Regions from separate parts of the Enterococcus diestrammenae genome, predicted to be linked through region 2. Evidence: predicted binding sites of a transcription regulator. Region 2 holds the regulator's gene; the other holds the start of a gene.
What was found. The regulator CtsR, encoded in region 2, represses protease genes until heat stress. The targets are predictions, from matches to a motif close to TTGGTCAAAAAAGGTCAAANA.

Region 1: clpB (ATP-dependent chaperone ClpB) is a predicted target of CtsR. The motif match lies at 2,349-2,369, and genes of this name have one in related genera.

Annotation. Positions count from the first base shown of each region.
Region 1 covers NZ_JBMRGR010000005.1:98,760-110,268, reverse strand. Annotated here, with positions in the region: gene clpB (ATP-dependent chaperone ClpB) at 1-2,193, opposite strand, end outside; gene ACO03U_RS05380 (lysylphosphatidylglycerol synthase transmembrane domain-containing protein) at 2,418-3,461, opposite strand; gene ACO03U_RS05375 (DUF1294 domain-containing protein) at 3,506-3,784, opposite strand; gene glmM (phosphoglucosamine mutase) at 4,236-5,591, opposite strand; gene ACO03U_RS05365 (CdaR family protein) at 5,754-7,016, opposite strand; gene cdaA (diadenylate cyclase CdaA) at 7,013-7,900, opposite strand; gene ACO03U_RS05355 (thioredoxin domain-containing protein) at 8,169-8,684, shown strand; gene whiA (DNA-binding protein WhiA) at 8,890-9,822, opposite strand; gene ACO03U_RS05345 (gluconeogenesis factor YvcK family protein) at 9,862-10,866, opposite strand; gene rapZ (RNase adapter RapZ) at 10,863-11,509, opposite strand, start outside.
Region 2 covers NZ_JBMRGR010000006.1:45,548-57,056, forward strand. Annotated here, with positions in the region: gene ACO03U_RS05745 (ribose-phosphate diphosphokinase) at 1-197, shown strand, start outside; gene ACO03U_RS05750 (iron-sulfur cluster repair di-iron protein, ric) at 471-770, shown strand; TPP riboswitch at 838-941, shown strand; gene thiT (energy-coupled thiamine transporter ThiT) at 1,005-1,601, shown strand; gene ACO03U_RS05760 (hypothetical protein) at 1,883-2,656, opposite strand; gene ACO03U_RS05765 (class A sortase) at 2,921-3,637, shown strand; gene ACO03U_RS05770 (CtsR family transcriptional regulator) at 3,953-4,414, shown strand; gene ACO03U_RS05775 (ATP-dependent Clp protease ATP-binding subunit) at 4,532-7,063, shown strand; gene ACO03U_RS05780 (hypothetical protein) at 7,354-7,806, shown strand; gene ACO03U_RS05785 (peptidase U32 family protein) at 8,107-9,030, shown strand; gene ACO03U_RS05790 (peptidase U32 family protein) at 9,061-10,323, shown strand; gene gor (glutathione-disulfide reductase) at 10,557-11,509, shown strand, end outside.

The sequences.
Region 1 (11,509 bases), on a different contig from region 2:
CCCTTCTAGGAGCAGTTGTGAACCGATATTTGAGGTCATGATCAAAACGGTATTTTTGAAATCGACAACTCGGCCTTGTGAATCTGTCAAACGACCGTCATCCAAGACTTGCAACAACAGATTGAAGACGTCGGGATGGGCTTTTTCGATTTCATCCAACAAAACGATCGTGTAAGGATTGCGTCGGACCGCCTCAGTTAATTGGCCTCCTTCTTCATAGCCCACATAGCCTGGAGGTGCCCCCACCAAACGACTGACCGCGTGTTTTTCCATATACTCACTCATGTCAATCCGCACCATGTGGTCTTCCGAATCAAAGAGGTTTTCAGCCAAAGCTTTAGCCAACTCCGTTTTACCGACACCAGTTGGCCCTAAGAATAGGAATGAGCCTAATGGTCGATTCGGGTCTTGTAAACCCGCCCGTGCCCGGATAACTGCATCACTGACTGCATCGACCGCTTCATTTTGACCGATTACGCGATTGTGAAGGGTCTCATTGAGTTTCATGAGTTTTTCCCGTTCCCCTTCCACCAGCTTGGTCACGGGGATACCGGTCAAGCGTCCAACGACAGTGGCAATCTCGTTTTCCGTCACCGATTCTTGAACCATTTTCAAATCATCTTTTTGGGCTTTGTCCTCTAATTGCGCCAATTCTTTTTCCAATTGAGGAATTGTACCGTGCCGCAAGACTGCTGCTCGTTCCAAATCGTAATTGTTTTCGGCATCTTCCAACTCGTGGCGTGCTCGATCAATTTCTCCTCGTTTAGTGGAAACGGCATTGACTTCTTCTTTTTCCGTCTCCCACTGCATCTTCATAGCGTTGGCTTCTTCTCTAAGTTCGGCCAATTCTTCCTGCAAGGTTTCTAAACGTTTTTTCGAGGCATCGTCGGTTTCTTTCTTCAACGCAGCTTCTTCAATTTCTAACTGCATCAAACGACGGGTTACTTGGTCCAATTCAGTCGGCATCGAATTCATTTCCACACGAATCGTCGCACAGGCTTCATCCACTAAGTCAATCGCCTTATCCGGTAAAAAGCGGTCGGTAATATAACGATCTGATAAGGTTGCTGCCGCTACCAAAGCATTGTCATGAATATTTACGCCATGATGGATTTCAAAACGTTCCTTTAAGCCTCGCAAAATGGAAATGGTATCTTCCAAAGTTGGTTCTTTCACCAAGACTTTTTGGAAACGACGCTCTAGGGCTTTATCTTTTTCCATATATTGGCGATATTCATCCAAAGTCGTCGCACCGATGGTATGAAGTTCACCACGAGCCAGCATCGGTTTCAATAGATTTCCCGCATCCATGGAGCCTTCTGTTTTGCCAGCACCTACGATATTATGGATTTCATCGATAAAGAGTATGATGCGTCCATCTGATTTTTTAACTTCTTGCAACACAGCTTTCAAACGTTCTTCAAACTCACCACGGAACTTGGCACCAGCGATCAACGCTCCCATATCTAAAGAAAAAATCGTCTTGTCCTTCAAATTTTCAGGAACATCTTTTCGCACGATTCGTTGGGCTAACCCTTCGACGATAGCGGTTTTACCCACACCAGGCTCACCGATTAAAACAGGATTGTTTTTCGTTTTACGACTCAAAATCCGGATGACATCGCGGATTTCTTCATCTCGACCAATAATCGGATCCATCTTGCCATTTTTGACTTGTTGAACGAGGTCCACCCCATATTTTTCTAAGGCTTTGTATTGTTCTTCTTGATTTTGTGAGGTCACTTTTTCCCCTCCCCGCATCTCTTCTATATTTTTACGAATTTCTTTTTCCGTCAAACCTTGACTGGTTAAGTATTTGGTCAAAGAAAAGTTTTTAAGCTTCATCAAAGCCAAGATCACGATTTCTGTTGATAAAAATTCGTCTTCAAAACCTTGACGTAGCTGATCTGCTTCTTGCAATAAGCGATACAAATTTTGACTCATCGATTGACCGTATTGGACATTGCCACCTTCAATCGTTGGGTATTCATCCAATAAACGATCGACTTCTGCTTCAAAAGCCTCCACGTTTAAGCCGGCATCGGTATAAAAATTACGCCCAAAATGATTGGCTTGTAGAAAAATTTTCCACAGGTGGAGAATATCGATTTCTTGGTGGTGGCGAGTCACTGCGATTTGTTGTGCCTCAGCTATGGCTTCTTGTAAAGTCGTTGTCATTTTTTCAATGTTCATTACTTCACGCCCTTTCTAGCATGTTCAGTTGGTGATTGAAAAGAGCCTAACGAGACCCCTTGATTCACCAAAAAGCTCTGAGCAGATTACTCAAAGCTAGTAATTGTCATGAAGGATAAGGTTGCACCCAACCTTACAAAAATTAGTATACTCTTTTGGTCAACATTGGTCAAACATTTACACTTACTTTTACTATTCTTTTCATCTGTAAAACAACCGGTCCCTTAAGTTTCTTCCTTCCCCTCATCTTCTTTACTTTCCTGAATCTCCGTCTGAATCTTCCGTCGCTGACTTACCAAAAAATACCCAAATCCAATCAAAAAGGGCCAGACATATGATGCGAAACGATACAAAAGCAGTGAACTAACCGCATCGACAGTTCCTACTAAGGGTTTAAATAAGAGCAAATAGACAAACTCAAAGGACCCAATTCCCGCTGGTGTAGGGATTGATCCGGCTAAAATCACTGCGAAACTCGTCAACCCAAAAGCTAAAAAGAAATTCAACTCCGGGTGTTTTGGTGCCAGTACCAAGTAAGGGATGACAAACCAGAAAACCACTTTCAAAAGATTCAACAAATAAATACGAAAGATTAACGGCCGCTCTAGTAGGATACTGTCCACAGCTTCTCGCAATGAATAGATTTGCAAGTTGATCTTATCCACGGCATTCTGAAATTGTTTGCGTTTCATAAATTTATTGCTAAATTTGACAAACAAAACCTGAAACTTCAGACTCAAGGTTAAAGATAACAACACCGCAACAATCACAAAAGTCACAACCATGGCAAATAAAACTAGCCAGAGAATCAGCGGTCGTACTCCTTGGAAGAAGACCAGCTGCAGGATCAGACTGATCAAGGCCCAGGTAAATAAGGCGACCTTATACATCACCATGTGCAGCGCGGTGACCCCGACTCCCTGAGATAGACGCAATCCCTTGCTATGATAAAAATTGACCTCCGCCACTAAAGTTCCTGCGCCGAAAGTAACCAAACGATAAAAAGCAGCGTAACACATAGCCAGAGCCCCATCGCCTCTGCTAAACGTTTTCTGAAAGCTTCCCGCCATCTTTCGCAGGTTTTCCCCCTCGACTAGTATGTACAGGCTTCCACAAAGAATCACACCTCCTACTATCAAAGGTGGTGTCTGAAATAATTGTGCCAAAATATCTCTTAAGGAATTTTTGATCAAATAACCCAAAATAATAAATATCCCAATCACAAATAGAATATTTAGCAGGGCCTTTAGTGCCGCTCGCTTTTTCATAGTTTACTCCTCAATATGCAAGGCCTGCCCCGCTTTTTTTGACTTTACCTGAAGTAATACCAAACCACGCCTCCGATTGCGAACAGCAACCCTAAGCTAAAACAGATCGTAAAGTATACTTTTCGTGTTTTGTGGTGAAAGACTTGCTGACCGAGAATCCCACCTAAACCGCCACCAACTAATCCTAATAATAGAAGCGTTTTTTCAGAAATCCGCCAGCTATCCATCTTTGCTTTCAGTTTATCTAAGCCCATTAATAAAAAAAGACTGATATTGACAATGATTAAATAAATTGCTAATGGGTGTTGTTTGATAAAGTCCATCTCAACCCCTCCATTCTCTATTAAGAATAACGCAATTAAGGCGTAACCGTAAAGCTTTAGGGTTTCATCCCCTTCGCTAGGTCACGTTTTATTCCTTAGTTCCAAAAATGGCTTTATTTTCAGCAAGCTGACCACCGGCTGCTAAACTTGAGTAAAAAAGTCGGTTGCCTTGTTTTCGATAAATTTCTCGGGTATAGGAGCAGTAAATGCTAACTATAGAGCTTACCTACAATAGGACTAACCGATTTTGTTGGTAAACTTTTTTATCACTTATTGAATTACGGTATTCTAGTCAGCGTTTGAAATTTATAGGAATTGAAAAGAAGCTGATCTTCCAATAAAAAATATTGGAGGATCAGCTTCTTTTACTTGCTTCTCACGTATAGTAACGTTCAATTTCTGCAGGCGAGACTGAGGGTTTTGTCACAACCCCTTCAGTCACATTTTTAAATTAATCCAAACCAATCTCTTCACGAACAACGGCTGCAATTTTCTCAACATAGTAGGCTACTTTTTCATCGGTTGGTGCTTCAGCCATTACCCGGAGTAAAGGCTCGGTACCGGAAGGGCGGACTAAAATGCGACCTTCACCATTCATTTCAGCTTCCGCTTCTGCGATTACTTTAGCAATAGCTGGTACTTCCATCGCTCCGTCTTTGTTAGACACGCGGATATTTACCAATTTTTGCGGATAAATTGTCACTTCACTAGCCAATTCAGAAAGTTTTTTTCCGGTTTGCTTCATGATGTTCAACAGTTGGATCCCGGAAAGCATCCCATCACCAGTTGTATTGAAATCCAGGAAGATCATATGACCGGATTGTTCCCCGCCGAAGTTGTAATCATTTTTACGCATTTCTTCGACGACATACCGGTCGCCAACTTGCGTGATCACATCTTTCAAGCCAATATTTTCAACGGCTTTATGGAAACCCAGATTACTCATAACTGTGGTTACAATAGTAGCTTGTTTCAAGCGTTTTTTCTCAGCTAAGTATTTCGCACAGATATACATAATCTTATCGCCATCCACGATATTTCCCAGTTCGTCTACAGCAATCACACGGTCGCCATCACCATCGAAAGCCAAACCAGCATCTGCTCCTTTTTCAACTACAAATTGAGCTAAGGCTTCTGGGTGAGTCGAACCGACGCCATCGTTGATATTCAGGCCATTGGGTTTTGTCCCAATCGTGAAAAATTCAGTTTCCAGATCAGCAAACAAACGATTCACGGTGGTGGCAGTCGCTCCATTTGCTGCGTCTAGACAAACCTTCATTCCAGCTAAATCTCCTGGGATAGTCTGTTCTAGAAATTGAGAATATTTCAATAGCCCCTCTGGAAATTCTTCCACGGTCCCTAAGCCTTCCGCCGATGGTCGTGGGAGCAAATCTTCTTCGGCATCCAACAAAGCTTCAATTTCCAGCTCTTGCTCATCTACCAATTTGAAACCATCTCCACCAAAAAACTTAATGCCGTTATCTTGGGCTGGATTGTGAGAAGCTGAAATCATGACACCGGCACTGGCTTTTTGGACACGAGTCAAATAAGCAACTCCGGGTGTGGAAATAACGCCTAATTGAAAGACCTCAATCCCCACTGATAACAAACCGGAAATCAGTGCGGTTTCCAAAAGTTGTCCAGAAATTCGCGTGTCGCGGCCGACTAAAACCCGCGGACGCTTATCGCTATTTTCGTGTTGACTTAAGACATAGCCTCCACAACGACCTAATTTAAAAGCCAATTCCGGCGTCAATTCTACGTTTGCTTCGCCTCTGACACCATCAGTTCCAAAATATTTTCCCATATTCTTAATACCCCTCGTTCATTTTCATAATTTGTGTATTGTAAATTGCTCCAAGCTGTCTTACTAAAGCGCCACACTCAAAAATCAAGCAGCGCTAGCTTTTACTTACTAGTTTGCCCATTGTAACAGATGCATCAATCCTGATCGACTAGATGCTTTTTGCTATTTCATTTCAGTAGAAGAGGATTCGTCAGCATCATTGACTGCCATTTGGAGAGAATCTCCTTGACTGGTAGTTTGACTGGGCCCTTGAGCAGTTTGACTGCTCTCACTAGTGGTTTCAGTTGAGGAACTAGTGGAGACTTCAGACTCCTCACTAGTCGTCTTACTGGCTGAATCATCAGCGCTCTCTGATTGCTCAGTGGTTGTTTCTTCATCTGTACTTGTAGATGTAGTACTTGGTTTTGTCTGTTCCTCGCTCTTGCCACTATCTACAGCTGAGCTACTAGGCGTACTGCTACTTGGCATCAGCCGCGGAGAGATAGTCACCGTCACTTCGGTGGGATCGACAGTCAAACCACTTTCCACTGGAACATGGACTTTTTGTTTTGTTTCTTTGGTAATGCCGGAAACATCCACCGGTACGGCAATACTTTCGATGGTGTCCAATTTACTTTGCTCGCCACCAATAATAGCCGTATTTTCAGCCAAAGATAAATTATAACTGGCGACATTTGAAGCCTGCTTTCCCGTTTGTTCTGGGTAAAGGTAGACTTGCTTTTGTGGTGCTGTTACGGTGATATTCACGGTCACTTCTGGCGGATCTGCCACGACGCTTAAGACGTTGCCTTCTTTATCCATAGCTTGAACTCGCACGGTTTCTTCAAGGTTGTGGTCGGTAAGCTTCGTCGGATCCACCGTCGCCACCAAGCGATCGATTTCGGCTAATGTTTGGGAGCCAGTTGTGATATTCACCTTCTCAGGATTTACTGCCACACTATCAACGGTAAAACCACTTTCCAAATTACTGGTTGAATAAGCGGGTTCGACTGGCATTTCAGCACTGGTGCGGCTTTCAATAGTTACAGTAATTTTGGTTGGTTCAATGGTACCGGTCACGGCGGAACTCATATTTTGAATTCGCAGCTTGACTTCATGGGTGCCTTCCCCTAGACCAGTCAAATCAGCAATGACTTGAAAGCCTCGGGTGTCAGCATTGGCTTCAGTGTTTAGTTGGATTCGATTGATACTGGATAGCTTCACTGCCACAGTTGGATTGTAGCCGTGAATATAATACTTTTCATCATCGTACAACGCCTCAATGCGCACATTGTTAACCGTCTCTTCAAAGGATTCTGTCGTGACAGTTGAGCCACCAATCGGCGACTGGATAGCGCGACCATTGGCGTTGAAGAAGAGGATTAAGGCAAAAATGAAAGCCACCACACCATACATCAAGTTGCTCCGTAATTTGGGTTTAATCATTTTTTCCCTCCTCCTTTCGTCACGCCATCGATGAAGGATTGCAGAAGGTTGCGCTTGCTGTCCGTTTTTTCTTCTGGAATTAACTCACGGTTCAAGGTGTCTAAAAATTCCTCTTGCGTAAGTCCAGGGCGCAGTTCATTGTTTAAAGTGATACTGACATCACCGGTTTCCTCAGAGACTACCACTGTCAAGGCATCACTGACTTCACTGACCCCTACTGCTGCCCGATGCCTAGTCCCAAATTCTTTTGGAATCAGCATACTCTCCGAAAGAGGGAGATAAGCACAGGCTACGGCAATCTTATCTTGCCGAACAATCACCGCACCATCATGAAGGGGCGTGTTGGGAATAAAAATATTAATCAGTAACTCACCGGTAATATCCGCATCTAGTGGGATGCCGGTTTCGATATACTCTTCCAAACCAGTATTGCGTTCGATGGTTATCAAAGCTCCGATACGTCGCTTGGACATATACTGTACGGCTTTTTCCAACGCTTTGATCAACTTTTCTTCTTCTCGCTGTTCTTGCTTAGAGGTCTTAAACAAGGTGCTGCGACCGAGATGTTCCAACCCCCGCCTGATTTCCGGTTGGAAAATCACGATCGCGGCTATCACCCCATAGGTAATAATCTGATCCATCAACCAAGACAAGGTGTGTAGACCAATCAACTCAGCAGCAAAGCGAATCGCAATGAAAATCGCCACTCCTTTAAAAAGCTGAATCGCTTTGGTGCCCCGGACAAGCTGGATAAGTTTGTAGATCATATACCAAACGACCAAAATATCCAGAACATTCACTAGAAAACTTACGGAAAAAATGTCAGTACTAAAAATCTCTTTCCAATATCGAAAATCGAAAAATTCCGTTAAATTAAAAGACATAGGCAGACTCCCTTTGCACAGATATTTCTTAAACAGTATAACATAATCTTGAAAAGTTGATGGAGTTTTCATTTAAAAAGCCTAATGAAGCCAACAATTTCTGAGATTCCGCTCAGTGTCAATACAAGAACGAACGCCTTCAAGTCACGAAGATGGCGATGAAGGCGCAAATCGTCGCATCCAGACAATAAAATCACAATCCTTTGCAGGCTCTTTATAAATCAGTTAGACTAAGAGAAAGAAATAGACCAATTACAAGGAGGAACCCATGGATATCACCATTATCAAACCGCAAGCAACCAACAAGACAGATGGCATCAAAATCGGCAACCCACAAGCACCTCACCTGCTATTGGAGTTTCTTAATCTTCGTTGTCCTTACTGTCGCCAATGGTATCAAAAAGCCAATCCCCTGTTAACAGAAGCTGTCGCTACCGGTCAACTTTACCGCGTCATTAAATTACTAGATAAGGACAAAGAAAGCTTGCAACGAGGCAATGTCATGCATCAGTTTGTTCCGAAAGATGATCCGGAAGCAACACTGGCAGCTATCGAAAAAATCTTTGAAACTCAAGACACCTGGGGCACCCTCTCTCTAGAAGAGGTGGCGGAATTTGCCCAAAACCAGCTAGAACTCGCGCCAGCTCAGGACCTACACACATCAGCAGCTATCCAAAAAGAAGCGGCATCAGCCAGAATTCAATTCGTACCAACTTTGATTTTAGACGACCATATTTTTGATGAAAGTATTGAAATCGCCGAATTATCCACCTATCTTGATTAAGCCTAATAATTTTTTAAGTATCATAAGAAAACCGGTTGGTCATGTTTCCGGTAAGTGCCTCGGGTTGTAGTGGACCGGTAAATGCCAACCAAAGACCAGTTGTCATTTTGCTAGCTCAGTTTAGTGACTTCTGCTAAAACTTATGATTCCTTAGTGTATAACAAAAGAAGCTTATCTCCTTTTTCGGGAAGATAAGCTTCTTTTGTTAACGATTTTCACGTAATTGATCCGCAAATTCGTTGATTTTACGAATGCGGTGATTGATGCCCGATTTTGAGATTGCCCCAGAAGGAATCATCTCACCCAATTCTTTTAAACTCACCTCAGGATGCTCCATACGCAATTCGGCAATCTCTTGCAGTTTTTCTGGTAATGCTTGCAGGCCAACATGATTTTCAATAAAGCGGATATTCTCAATCTGTTTAGAGGCCGCATCGATAGTTTTATTCATATTAGCGGTTTCGCAGTTCACCAAGCGATTGACGGAATTTCGCATATCTCGCACAATTCGGACATCTTCAAACTTCAACATGGAGTTGGTCGCCCCAATCAAAGTCAGGAAATCAGCAATTTTTTCCGCCCCTTTTAGATAGGCAATGTAGCCGTTGCGCCGCTCCAAGGTACGAGCATTCAAATCATAGTAATTCAGCATATCGCAAATATCTTGGTTATGTTCTTCATATAAAGAATAAATTTCTAAATGGTAACGACTGGTCTCAGGATTATTAACCGAACCAGAGGCCATAAAGGCACCTCGCAAGTATGAGCGCATTTTTTGAGCATTTCCCATGATTTCATTGGAGACATGACTATGGAACATCATCCCATCCATGATATCCAACTCTGTCAAAACTCGCTCAGTATCTTGCTTCAGGCGTACGATATAGACATTATTTTTCTTCAGTTTCATCTTGCGGCGCACCAATAATTCACTACGAACATCGAAATGATCCTTCAATAACGTATAAATCCGACGAGCAATCGCAGCATTTTCAGTTTGTACATTCAAGACAAATTGATGATTGGTCAAGCTCAAGGAACCATTCATCCGGATCAAAGCAGCTAGCTCAGCCTTGGCATGTTCCCGATGGACTTCAAGCCCCGTCAACTCTTTTTTGACATCAGCAGCAAAAGACATCGATGACTCCTCCTTTCTTTTCAGATTCGTTCATTTACATTAGTGCACCGATTTTGCACCGTATAAAATCGTTAGTAATTCTTCCACGACTTTATCCCCATCATGGAAAACACCACCGTCTCGCAATTTCAAGAAATCGGTGGAAACCACTCGGCAATTTTGTGCCCGTAAACCTTTAAAATCATGTTTTACTTGGACCAAATACTCATCATAGACCTCAAAATCCATATAGCCTTCTGGGACTTTTTCGGTGTTAACCAAGACCGTATTGATGAAATTATCTTGCAGATGTTGATGCAAGACCTCTACGTGATTGGCATCGGTAAAGTGCTCGGTTTCCCCTTTTTGGGTCATAATATTGCAGATATAGACCGTTTCCGCTTCAGTTTTACGGATGGCTTCCCCGATTTCAGAAATCATCAAGTTCGGCAAAATACTAGTAAACAAACTCCCAGGACCTAAAACCAACATGTCCGCTTCCATAATCGCTGTAACCACTTTGCGAGCTGCTTTTGGCTCATGTCCTCCTTCTTGATTACGGACAAAGACATGATCAATCGTTTTACGATCGCAGGCGATTTTTGATTCTCCAACAGCTTCCGTCCCATCTTTAAAGACGGCATGTAAGACTAACGGTTTTTCACTGCTAGGATAAACATGTCCATCCACATGCATCATTTTGGTCAATAGTTGGACTGCATCATAGGTACTCCCTCGCATTTCTGCAATGGCCGCAATAATCAAATTTCCTAAGGCATGGTTAGCTAAAAATTTATCTTCTTTATTAAACCGGTATTGAAAAATATCCGAATACAATTTTGGCATATCCGACATCGCCACTAAGACGTTGCGCAAATCACCAGGAGGGGCCATGGCGATGGATTCTCTAATCTCACCGCTGGAACCGCCGTCATCAGCTACCGTGACAATGGCGGTGATTTCAACACTTTCATTGCGAAGACTTTTTAAGATTACTGGCAACCCAGTCCCGCCACCAATCACTACAACTTTCGGTTTGCGAATGCGATAGGTTTTCATCTTCATGAACGATTCACCGTCTCTTTCCGCTTATCTTTGTCGCGATGGGTAATGTTCACCTTGTACTCTTTGGCCAAAGCCTGACCCACTCTCTCTGTCAAAGCTACAGAACGATGCTGCCCACCTGTGCAACCAATCGCCACGGTCAGACTGCTTTTGCCTTCCTTGACGTAACCTGGCATGATGGCTTGCAACAGACCGATGAAGCGTTCGTAAAAATCTTCTGTTTCTGCAGAAGACATGACATAGTCGTACACCGGTTGATCCATCCCTGTCAAAGGTCGCAGTTCTTGGACATAGTGGGGGTTTGGCAAAAAGCGCACATCCATCACGATGTCGGCATCTATCGGCAAGCCATATTTAAAACCAAAGGAAACCATTTCGATCCGAAAACCTTGTGTTTCAGAAGTCTTGAATTGCTCATTGATCCGTTCCCGTAACTGCCGTGGTGTCAACGTAGTGGTATCAATTACCATCGTAGCCTTGGTTTTCAAATCTTCCAAGATGGCCCGCTCTTTCCGAATCCCTTCTGTAATCAGCCCGTCCATCGCCATTGGATGGGTCCGGCGAGTTTCCTTGTAGCGAGACACGAGTTCTTCATCGGAAGCATCCAAAAATAGGACTTGGGTATCAATAAAGTTCGTATTTT
Region 2 (11,509 bases):
CTGGTCCTGCGATGCAACGGATTTCAGACTCCGCTATCGAACGCTTAGTCGTGACCGATTCCATCAACTTGCCAGAAGACCGTAAGATTGAAAAAATCGATGAGATCTCTGTTAGTGCTTTGATGGGTGAAGCGATTAAGCGAATCCATGAAAACAAACCAGTTAGTCCTTTGTTTGAAACCAATCAACCACAATAAGCAATTGCAAAAGAAGCAGGGCCACTAACTTGGTGGACTGCTTTTTTTGCGTGGGGAAGGGAAAATAGGGAGACTTAGGAGCCGAGAATTTACCGTTATCCATCGTCGACCTGCCATCGTTCATAAGCTTTATCGTCAATTTTGGTGGGTCCTGGTATCCTCTTTCGGATTAAAAATGTTTTTCTTGATAGCCATCAAGTTCTTCTGCTAGCCAGACAGGTATACTTCGTGATGGCAAGAAAATTTAAGCATTTATTGAAAGAAGGATTATGAATGACTAAAGTGACCGACTATCTCAAAGAAAATCAAGCAACCCTCGATTTATACACCACGGCGATTACCCGTGCTCATGGCGCTCATCATCCAGAAGTTTTTCAGGTGAAAGCTCTCTATGATAGCATCAGCCAAAAATTGGCGGAGACTACTGAAAATCCGGATCTTTCGGCAACGTTTGCCCAATTACGGGAACTTACAGCAGACTACCAGATACCAGATGATGTCTGCCCCACCTTTACCGCTACCTACCAAATGTTGGCAAAAGCCGACAGCTTACAAGAGGAAACGGAAGGCTGAAATTCCTCTTCCATTTTCTGAAAAATATGCTAAGATGGAGCTGTACCAAAATAACTGAATATAGAACACGATCACAAAGGGGAGCCATGCCATTGGCTGAGAATGAGTGAACTCTAAACCCTCTGTACCTGTCTCGATAATGCGAGCGTAGGAATTGTGACGACTTAGAAGTAGCATATACTTCTCCTTTGTAGATTGTGACTGTTCTATAATCTGCAATGGAGGAGTTTTTTTATGAATAAAAATCTGCGAGTCTGGATCGAAGGAACGATTATCGCCGCGATGGGGATGGCTTTGTCTTATATTCCCATCCAAACGGCAAATGCAGCCTTGGATTTGTCTTTAGGGTTGGTGCCGTTGGTGTTGTATTCTTATCGGCGAGGTGCGCTGGCAGGGATGACAGCAGGCTTTGTCTGGGGCTTGTTAAATATCGTCTTAGGTTCGGCGATGAAGAACTTTATCAGTGTCCCGCAAATCATTTTTGAATACCCCTTTGCTTTTGCCTTTGGTGGCTTGGGCGGCTTGTTGGGGACTAAAGTTCGCCTTAGTGTGCAAAAAGGTTATCAAAAACAGATGGTGCTGTACATTGTCTTGGGTGCGGTGCTTGCGTGTCTCTCCCGTTGGTTTTGGCATTTTTGGGCGGGGGTCTTCGTTTGGGGCGCCTATGCACCAGAAAATATGAGTCCTTGGCTGTATTCTTTTTCCGTCAACGGTGCCTCCGCTTTAGGGAATATCATCTATGTAGCGGTAGTTTTGGTGATTCTGGTCAAAGTTGCTCCTAGGTTGTTTATCCCGAAAGACGATCATGGTGTTTGGTCGGCTACAAAATAAGTTGTAAACCGGTACTTATCGGCAACCGTTAAGTGATTGAACCACTAAAAAAGCTGCATTTTCCACATCATTTGGAAAATGCAGCTTTTTTGCTGGATCAAGGAAGGTCAAAATTTCGGCTGTCAGAAGCCTTAAATAGCCAGTTTCATCTAAGATCTAAGCAGAAATCAGTAAAAAAACTGAGGAATGAGGCCTGTTTTATAGTCGCCTATAATTGGTTCCCTGATATTTTGAGGGATGCTTCGAAAAATAAGGCCATCCTGTATTTTTACAGGCTTACTTTAATTGGTTAGAAAAAGGAGATCTTTGTCTTCGTAGGTCACTTGCCATTGGCGTCGGTCTTGTTGGTAAATCAAATGGCCGACGAGCATGTCATCTTTGGTAAGTTCCTCATTTTTTCGAAAACTACCATCTTCAATTAAGTAGATGGGAATTTTATAATCTTGGCCTTCTGTGTGGGCCGACTGGAAGCAAAAGACGACACCTTCTTGAAAAAGACCTTTCATCTCTCGTAAAAGACTGATATCAAGTTTTTCTACTGGAGTTGCTTTGCGGAAAAATGAACGGCGGTCGTTGATTTTTTCCAAGACTGTCCGAGTGAGTTTGTCAGCGAGAATCCGATAATACTCATCTAAATAGCGATAGTAAACCCGGGAAAGCTCGTCTTTCAAATCGAAGTAAACGAAATTATTCTGCAGTTTATAGAAAAATGGCGAGTGGAGATGGGTTTTCATGTGGCCAAAATACAGCAACTCACTGATTTCTAAGGGTGTCAGTTCTTTTAGCAGGGCACTGTCATTAAAGTCAATCCATTTGATATCCTCAGAAATCCGATTGCGAGCCAGTTCATCGAAATACTGTTTGACGCCTTCATTTCCCCGCAAAATTTTCAAACCGGTGTGGGTTTCATATTCACCGTAATCAGAGGAAGGGTCTAGAAGCAGGAGATTTTTTGGCTGATGGACGATGCCATGATAAAATTCTAAGGGACTAATGCCCCGTGACAAAACGGCATTGCTGGTAGTATCAATATGTATGTAAATCATTTTTGTCATGGGGCGCCCCCTCCTTTTTCCCGATACTACCATCATACAACAACGAGGGATTTCGTGGTGTTTCGTTTCCTTTAAAGTTTGATTACAGAAAGGGCTTTCTTTTGCAATCTTTTGCTAGTCCAGCCAATTTTTAGAAAATCCGCTCCGCAAAAGAAGGTTGCGTTTTCTTAAAACTAGCGAGGCTGTCTGGAGCTACCATAGCCGGTGTGCTGTTTTCTATGGTAAAATAAAGGCGCTAGCAATCAAATGAGGGCGGGGCTTATTATGAAAAAGAAAAAACATCGGGGAAGAAATTGGCTTATCAATATCTTTTTACTACTGCTTTTGGTAGTCGGACTGGTATTGGTTTTTAATAATCAAATCAAAAACGTGATTATCGACCATAATGGCGAAAAATTTGCGGTTTCTAAGCTTACGAGAGAAGACATCGTAAAAAATGAAGAAAAAGAAGCGAGCTTTGATTTTGAAGCGGTAGTTCCTGCTAGCTCCGAGACGGTTTTCAAAGCCCAATGGCAAAATCGTAACTTACCAGTAGTCGGTGGTATCGCCATACCCAAAGTGGGCATTAATTTACCAATCTTTAGAGGTGTTGCCAACGAATCTCTCTTGTGGGGTGCTGGCACCATGTTTCCTGATCAAAAGATGGGGGCGGGCAATTATTCTCTGGCCAGTCATCGTGCCTATGATAAAGGGTATTTATTCGAACCATTAGATCAGACTCAAATTGGTGACGCCATTTATCTGACAGATTTGGAAAATATCTATGAGTATACCGCTACCTTGAATATTACTGTTTTACCCACTGAGACGCAGTACATTGAAGAAGTCCCAGACAAAAAACTAGTCACTTTGATTACTTGTAATGAAATCGGCGGGACCAAGCGGGTAGTCGTTCAGGGGGAACTAAAATCGGTAACTCCTGTAAAAGAAGCAACGGCTGAAGTGTTGGGATATTTTGAGATGGATGTAAAACATTATTAAATTTCGGCATCAATTTGAATAAGCGACTAGCGCTAACCACTTCACGGGGATATCAGTGAAGTGGTTAGCGCTTTTTTTCTGAGCTTTTATCAGGCTTTTGGTGGGGAAGAATTATCTAAGGGTTACAAAAGCCAGCGTTACAGCAAGAATTCTTAACAAACCTGTCCCTCCTGTTCGTCTTTCTTTAATTATTTGAAAATCTTCGGTATAATTGATTATGGTCAGAATTAGTCAATGAAATCGCCAAAGCCTTGGCATTTCAAGGAAAAATGATTCTGCAAAGTTGCAATGATACTGAAGATAGGAGGATTCGTCATGACACGTCATAATACTTCAGATCTGATCGAGGCCTATCTGAAGAAAATTCTGGAAGATAGTGAGATAATTGAGATACGTCGAACGGAGATGGCCCAGCAGTTTAATTGCGTGCCTTCTCAGATAAATTACGTGATTAATACCCGTTTTACGATTCAACGGGGCTACACCGTGGCTTCAAAACGCGGTGGTGGCGGTTATATTCGCATTGAGAAGGTTAAGATTTCCGATAAACACCGCTTTTTAGAACAAGTCGCGGAATTGGTCGACGAGGCGTTGACGGAAAAAAATGCCTTGGCGATCATTCAAAAATTGTATGAAGAAGAGTTGTTGACCCAAAAAGAAGGCAATTTGATACTAGCGGTAATGGCTCAATCCACCTTGGCGGATTACCAAGAAGCAGACAAGATTCGCGCCAGTTTAATGCGTGCGGTATTGGAACGTTTAAGTTACGAAAAATAAGCATGCTGAAAGCCAACGTAACGGAGACAACATCGTCAGTGGTAACCAGCTAAAGTTAGCAACGAAAACCAGAGACTGTCACAGCTGCGGCGTCAGACAGCGGGAAGAAGGTAAGTTATGGAGGAATTGTTTACAGAACGGGCCAAGGCAGTATTGGCCATTGCGCAAGAAGAAGCAAAAACATTCAAGCACCAATCAGTGGGTTCTGAGCATTTGCTCTTGGCTTTAGTGATTGAACAAAATGGCATTGCCGGCAAAACGTTACGGGAATTAGCCATCAGTGAAAACGATATTCGTGAAGAGATTGAACATTTGACGGGTTATGGGACCGTGAAGAGCTACCCAGCTGGCGTTTATTTGCCATACTCTCCGCGGGCGAAGCAGATTTTTGCTTATGCCGGTGACGAAGCCAAACGCTTTGGCGCTCCCCAAATCGGTACGGAACATATTTTATTGGGCTTGTTGCGAGACGATGAGATCTTAGCGTCCCGGATTATGATTAATCTAGGGATGAGTTTGGCCAAGATGCGGCAAGTATTGAAGAAAAAAATGGGCCTCAATGAATCCAAAACCAATAACACAGGAGCCGCTAGTCGCCGTCGTCAAGCAAGTGGTCAGCAACAAGGGACACGACAAGGGGGCGTGCAACAAGGTACCCCAACGCTAGATAATTTGGCGCGGGATTTGACGAAGCTAGCCAGAGAAAACCGTCTAGATCCCGTGGTGGGCCGGACTAAAGAAGTCAAACGCCTGATTCAGATTTTGAGCCGACGCACCAAAAACAACCCTGTCTTAGTAGGGGAACCTGGTGTCGGTAAAACAGCCATTGCGGAAGGACTAGCGCAACGAATTGTGGCGGGAGAAGTCCCCGAAGACATGGCAGAAAAACGCTTGATGATGCTAGATATGGGCTCATTAGTTGCTGGGACCAAATATCGTGGCGAATTCGAGGATCGGATGAAAAAAGTCATCGATGAAATCTACCATGATGGTCAAGTCATCTTGTTTATTGATGAGTTGCATACCTTGATCGGAGCTGGGGGAGCAGAAGGCGCGATTGATGCTTCCAATATTTTGAAACCAGTCTTGGCTCGTGGAGAATTGCAAACCATTGGGGCCACCACGTTAGATGAATATCAAAAATATATTGAAAAAGATTCGGCTTTGGAACGTCGTTTTGCCAGAGTTCAAGTGGATGAACCAACGGCGGAAGAAGCGGTAGAAATCTTGCGAGGCTTGCGACCACGTTATGAAGACCATCATGGGGTGGAAATCACGGATGATGCATTGCAAGCAGCGGTCCAGTTGTCGGTGCGCTACATCAATTCCCGCCAGTTACCAGACAAAGCCATCGACTTGATGGATGAGTCAGCTGCCAAAGTGCGTTTGGATCGGGCGGACGAGCCGTCGCAACTAGCGCGACTACGGGAAGAAATTACCCAATTGATGCATGAAAAAGAGCAAGCTATTCAGGAGCAAGATTTTGAGCTGGCGGCTCGCTTGCGTCAAAAAGAGAAAAAACTCAGCCAACGTTTGGCGGAGTTGGCTTTCGCGGAGACCAAAGAGGCAGCCGGCTTTTCAAATAAGGTGACTGCAGAAGATGTAGCGACAGTGGTTTCTCAGTGGACTGGGGTACCGTTGCAACAGTTGGAGAAAAAAGAATCCGAACGCTTGTTGGATTTGGAAAAAATTCTTCACCAACGCGTAGTCGGACAAGATGAAGCCGTAACTGCTGTCTCACGAGCGATTCGTCGGGCCCGCAGTGGTTTGAAAGATCCCGACCGGCCGATTGGCTCCTTTATGTTCTTGGGTCCAACGGGTGTCGGGAAGACAGAACTTGCTAAAGCCTTGGCGGAAGCGATGTTTGGCTCGGAGGATTCCTTGGTACGAGTGGACATGTCCGAGTTTATGGAAAAATACAGCACCAGTCGTTTGATTGGTTCACCTCCAGGCTATGTCGGTTATGAAGAAGGCGGGCAATTGACGGAGAAAATTCGTTCAAAACCTTATTCTGTGATTTTGCTAGATGAGGTGGAAAAAGCCCATCCAGATGTGTTCAATATCTTACTGCAAGTCTTGGATGATGGTCATTTGACGGATTCTAAAGGTCGCAAAGTCGATTTCCGTAACACGATTTTGATCATGACTTCAAATATTGGTGCCACCCAAATTCGTGAAGAAAAGAATGTCGGTTTCAATGTGACCGACATTACCAAAGACCACGGTAAGATGCAAAAACGTATTTTGGAAGAGCTGAAAAAAGCCTTCCGTCCAGAATTTTTGAACCGAATCGATGAAACAGTGGTCTTCCGTTCCTTGAAGGAAAACGAAATCCACGAAATCGTCAAAATTATGAGCAAAGCCATCATCAAACGGATGGCTGAACAAGATATTCGCCTGAAAATCACTCCGGCAGCCTACGATGTCCTGGGGAAAGCTGGCTTTGATCCTGAATACGGTGCCCGACCAATCCGTCGCGCGCTGCAAAAAGAAGTCGAGGATCGCCTCAGTGAAGCCTTGCTGAGCGGCCAAATCCACCTTGGTGAGCAAGTGACGATTGGGGCTAAAAAAGGAAAGATTACGTTGACGGTGAAAGAAGACGCTAAAGTTCCTAAAGGGGCAACCGGTAAAGAAACAGCGCTAGTGTAAGATTTTTCCAGTCAGATTGCTGAAGGAGTTCTGCTATCCAGAGTTGATGGCAGGGCTCCTTTTTTATAGATAAAGAACTTATAGAAAATTAAGCTCCAAAAAGCTTGATGTATCAGGAATTAAGTGGCTTATCATGCCGACATTGTGATGGCCGAAAAAGGTGAAATTTAGCGACCTAGGAATTGGGTTGACGGTAGCTAGATCGGCCGGCTTTCATGAACTAGCCTTTACGAAATCAGTGGTTTATAATGGAGAAAAGTTTTCGATTATTCAAAAAGGAGCAACTGACTGTGCCTGCTATCGTATACAAATTAATTCCCCAAGATCCCTTCTTTGAGTTGCCGGAGGAGTTGGTGGTACCTTTTAAGCAAAAAATGAAAACAATCAATGACGACAATCGCGTGGAAATCACCGAACGAGTGCAGTTTATCGACGCTGGTGAAGAATTTCATGGGATTTGCTGTCCTTTTTGTGATGCAGCACTTGACCCGCTGTGGTGGCATCAAAAAATGGCCGCTTTTTATGCTCGAACACAAGGTTTTTATGATTTGACAGTGACGACGCCCTGTTGTGAGCAGTCCACCAGTCTAAATGAGCTAGTTTATGATTGGCCCCAGGGATTTGCTAGTGTTTCGGTGCAGACCACCCATGAGGCAAGCTTGCCGATTTTGAAAGAGGCAGCGCTAGAATTGACTGGTGTACCTTGGCGCTGGGTGAAAGCACGGTACGAGGTATTTGATTGAAGCTTTTCTACCAAGTTTTCTAGCTAGGAAAAACCTACTGCAAGCTTGCGAAGCTTATTTGTGAAATTCTTAAATTCAGCCGACTACTGCTGACAGTAGCGGCTTTTTTATGTTATTTTTGAGAAGTTGTTACGGACCAATTAAAACCGGCTATTGCTTAAATAAGTTTGTGAAAAAGCTGGCAAATTGTCTTGTAGCGCTGTTTTATGATAGGATAGTCGGGTTGGAAATAGCCTGAAATGAACGGTTAAATTTAGTTTTATTAAATTTAATCTTTAATACGAGATAGGAGTCTTCAAGATGATAGAATTGAAAGCGACTTGTGAATCCTTGACGCAAGCACAAGAGCTACTTGCTTTTGGTGTGGATACGCTGGTCTTTGGCGAGGAAATGTTTGGCTTACGTTTGCCGGCAGATTTTAGTCGAGAAGAGCAGCGGGAACTAGTGGAAGTGATTCATGCTGCTGGAAAAACGGCAGAAGTGGCTGTGAATGGCATCATGCATCCAGAAAAAATGCAACGCTTGCCGGAATACTTAGCTTTTTTGAAAGAAATCGCTGTGGATCGGGTATTAGTTGGTGATCCCGGTATTGTTTATGTTATGAAAAAAAATCCGGAGCTGGCCTTGCCTTTTGTTTATGATGCGGAAACCTTGGTAACCAATGCTCGCCAAATCAATTTTTGGCACAAAAAAGGAGCGGTAGGCGCAGTTTTAGCTCGGGAAGTTCCTTTTGCAGAAATGGTGAAAATGGCTCCACAGTTGGCAATTCCCACTGAAGTGTTGGTATACGGGGCGACTTGTATCCATCAATCAAAACGCCCTTTATTGGAAAATTATTATCGTTTTACGAAGCAAGACGAGGCAGTTACACGGGAACGAGGACTCTTTTTGTCAGATCCGCAAGATGAGAATACCCATTATTCGATTTATGAAGATAGCCATGGGACGCATATTTTTGCTTCCAATGATGTATCTTTGATGGCACAAGTTGGTGAATTAGCAGAGGTAGGTTTTACGACTTGGAAGCTAGATGGTGTCTTGTCTCCCGGGGCTAATTTTGTAAAAATCGCCGGCTGTTTTGATAAAGCTCGCCACTTGTTGGAATCAGGAAACTGGACGGTAGCTGATGGCGCCCAGTTAGTGGCAGAAGTACAACAGTTGCACCCGGCAAATCGCGGCCTAGACACCGGCTTTTATGGGATTGATCCTAAGAAAATTCGCTAGTTGGGTTAGTTATTAAAGGAGACGAAAAAGATGAGCACCACGAAAACAGCTTTGAAACGGCCGGAGGTTTTGGCTCCAGCCGGTACGTTAGAAAAACTAAAAACGGCCATTCATTATGGCGCGGATGCCGTGTATATCGGCGGCAATGCCTATGGGTTACGCAGTCGTGCGGGGAATTTTACTTATGAACAGATGGCAGAAGGGGTGGCCTATGCCCGCGAACATGATGCCAAAGTTTATGTAGCAGCGAATATGGTCACCCACGAAGGCAATCAAGAAGGTGCTGGCGAGTTTTTCCGTAACTTACGAGATGTTGGGATTTCCGCAGTTATCGTATCTGATCCGGCATTGATTGAAATTTGTATCACGGAAGCGCCGGGCTTACCAGTGCATTTGTCTACCCAAGCTTCGGCAACAAACTGGGAGACGTTGGAATTTTGGAAAGAAGAAGGCTTGGAACGGGTGGTATTGGCTCGAGAAGTTTCCATGGCCGAAGTCGCTATGATTCGTGCCCACTCGGACATTGAAATTGAAGCCTTCGTTCATGGGGCCATGTGCATTTCTTATTCTGGCCGTTGCGTGTTATCCAATCATATGTCGATGCGGGACGCAAACCGCGGTGGCTGTTCCCAATCTTGCCGTTGGAAATACGACTTATTTGATATGCCTTTTGGAACTGAAGCCCACCAAAGTTTGGTAGATAAAGGTCAAGTGACGGAACCTTACAGTATGAGTGCAGTGGATATGAGCATGATTCAACACATTCCCGACTTGATCGAAAATGGCGTAAACAGCTTCAAAATCGAGGGACGAATGAAGTCCATCCATTACGTTTCCACAGTGACCAACGTCTACAAAGCCGCTGTTGATAGTTATATGGCAGATCCGGAAAATTGGGTGTGCAAACAAGAATGGATTGATGAACTATGGAAAGTTGCACAACGGGAACTTTCTGATGGCTTCTACTACCACACCCCAACAGATGAAGATCAACTTTTTGGTCCGCGCCGTAAAATTCCTCAATATACTTTTATTGGCGAAGTGCTGGCTTATGATGCCGCCACCAAGATGGCGACTGTACGGCAACGCAATCATTTCTCTGTCGGAGATGAAATCGAGTTTTACGGACCAGGATTTCAACATTTTCATCAATCTGTAACGGTGATGTACAACGAAGATGGCGAGTCCATTGATCGAGCGCCAAATCCCATGATGCTTTTGACCATGCCAGTGGCGCAACCCGTGCATGTGGGAGATATGATCCGGAAAAAGAAGGAAGAACCAAAAAAATAGCCGTAAAAGCTCCCGAGGGATGAACTCGGGAGCTTTTTGGGGTGCTTTTAAGAAAGACTAATTTTTGAGTAGACATAAGACAGTCTAGTGTCAATAACAAAACACTCGTCAATCCCCCAATGAAATTTTCCACTGCTTTTGGTAAAATCTAGGTAATCATTCCTTAGTTGTCGGTAGGAAAAGACTCATCGCCATTTACCTATTTGTCAATCAGGGAGACTAAAGGAGAAGACATGAAAACATACGACTATATCGTGATTGGTGGCGGCTCTGGTGGGATTGCTTCAGCAAATCGCGCGGGTGAGCACGGGGCACGAGTATTATTGATTGAAGGTAAAGCGTTGGGAGGCACGTGTGTCAATGTAGGATGCGTGCCGAAAAAAGTGATGTGGCAAGCTTCAGAAATGTTGACTATGTTGCAGCGAGATACGGCTGGTTATGGCATCACAGCATCTTTGGACAAATTTGATTTTGGCGAACTGGTGCAGCGTCGCGAACACTATATCGATTTTCTTCACGGAGCCTATCAGCGGGGATTGGATCATAATCATGTGGAGGTCCTTCGGGGATTTGCCCATTTTGAATCGGATCATGTAGTTGTCGTCGAAGGACAGCAATACACTGCGCCGCATATTTTGATTGCTACTGGTGGCCGACCTTCCTTGATGTCTGTGCCGGGCGGGGAGATGGCCATTGATTCTGACGGTTTTTTTGCCTTGCAGGAGAAGCCGGAATCCATCATCATCCTTGGAGCTGGCTATATTGCAGCGGAACTAGCGGGTGTCTGTCACGAATTGGGGATCAAAACGAGCTGGGCTTATCGTAAAGAGCGACCACTGCGGACGTTTGATCGGATGCTCAGCGATAACTTGGTAGAATTGTATCGAGAAAGCGGTATGGCTTTGTATCCAGAGTATGTGGCTGAAAAGATTACTAGAGAAGCGGCGGGTTTTTGTGTCAGCTTTGCCAATGGTCAAGAATTACGAGGGGATTTGGTATTGTTTGCTGGTGGGCGGACACCGCGAACGGATAGTTTATGTCTGGAAAACACTGGAGTAAAACGAGATGACAAAGGCTTTATTAAAGTTGATGATTTCCAAAATACTTCGGTAGCGGGGGTTTATGCTGTGGGGGATGTCATCGGCAAGCTTGATTTGACACCAGTCGCGATTGCTGCTGGACGGCG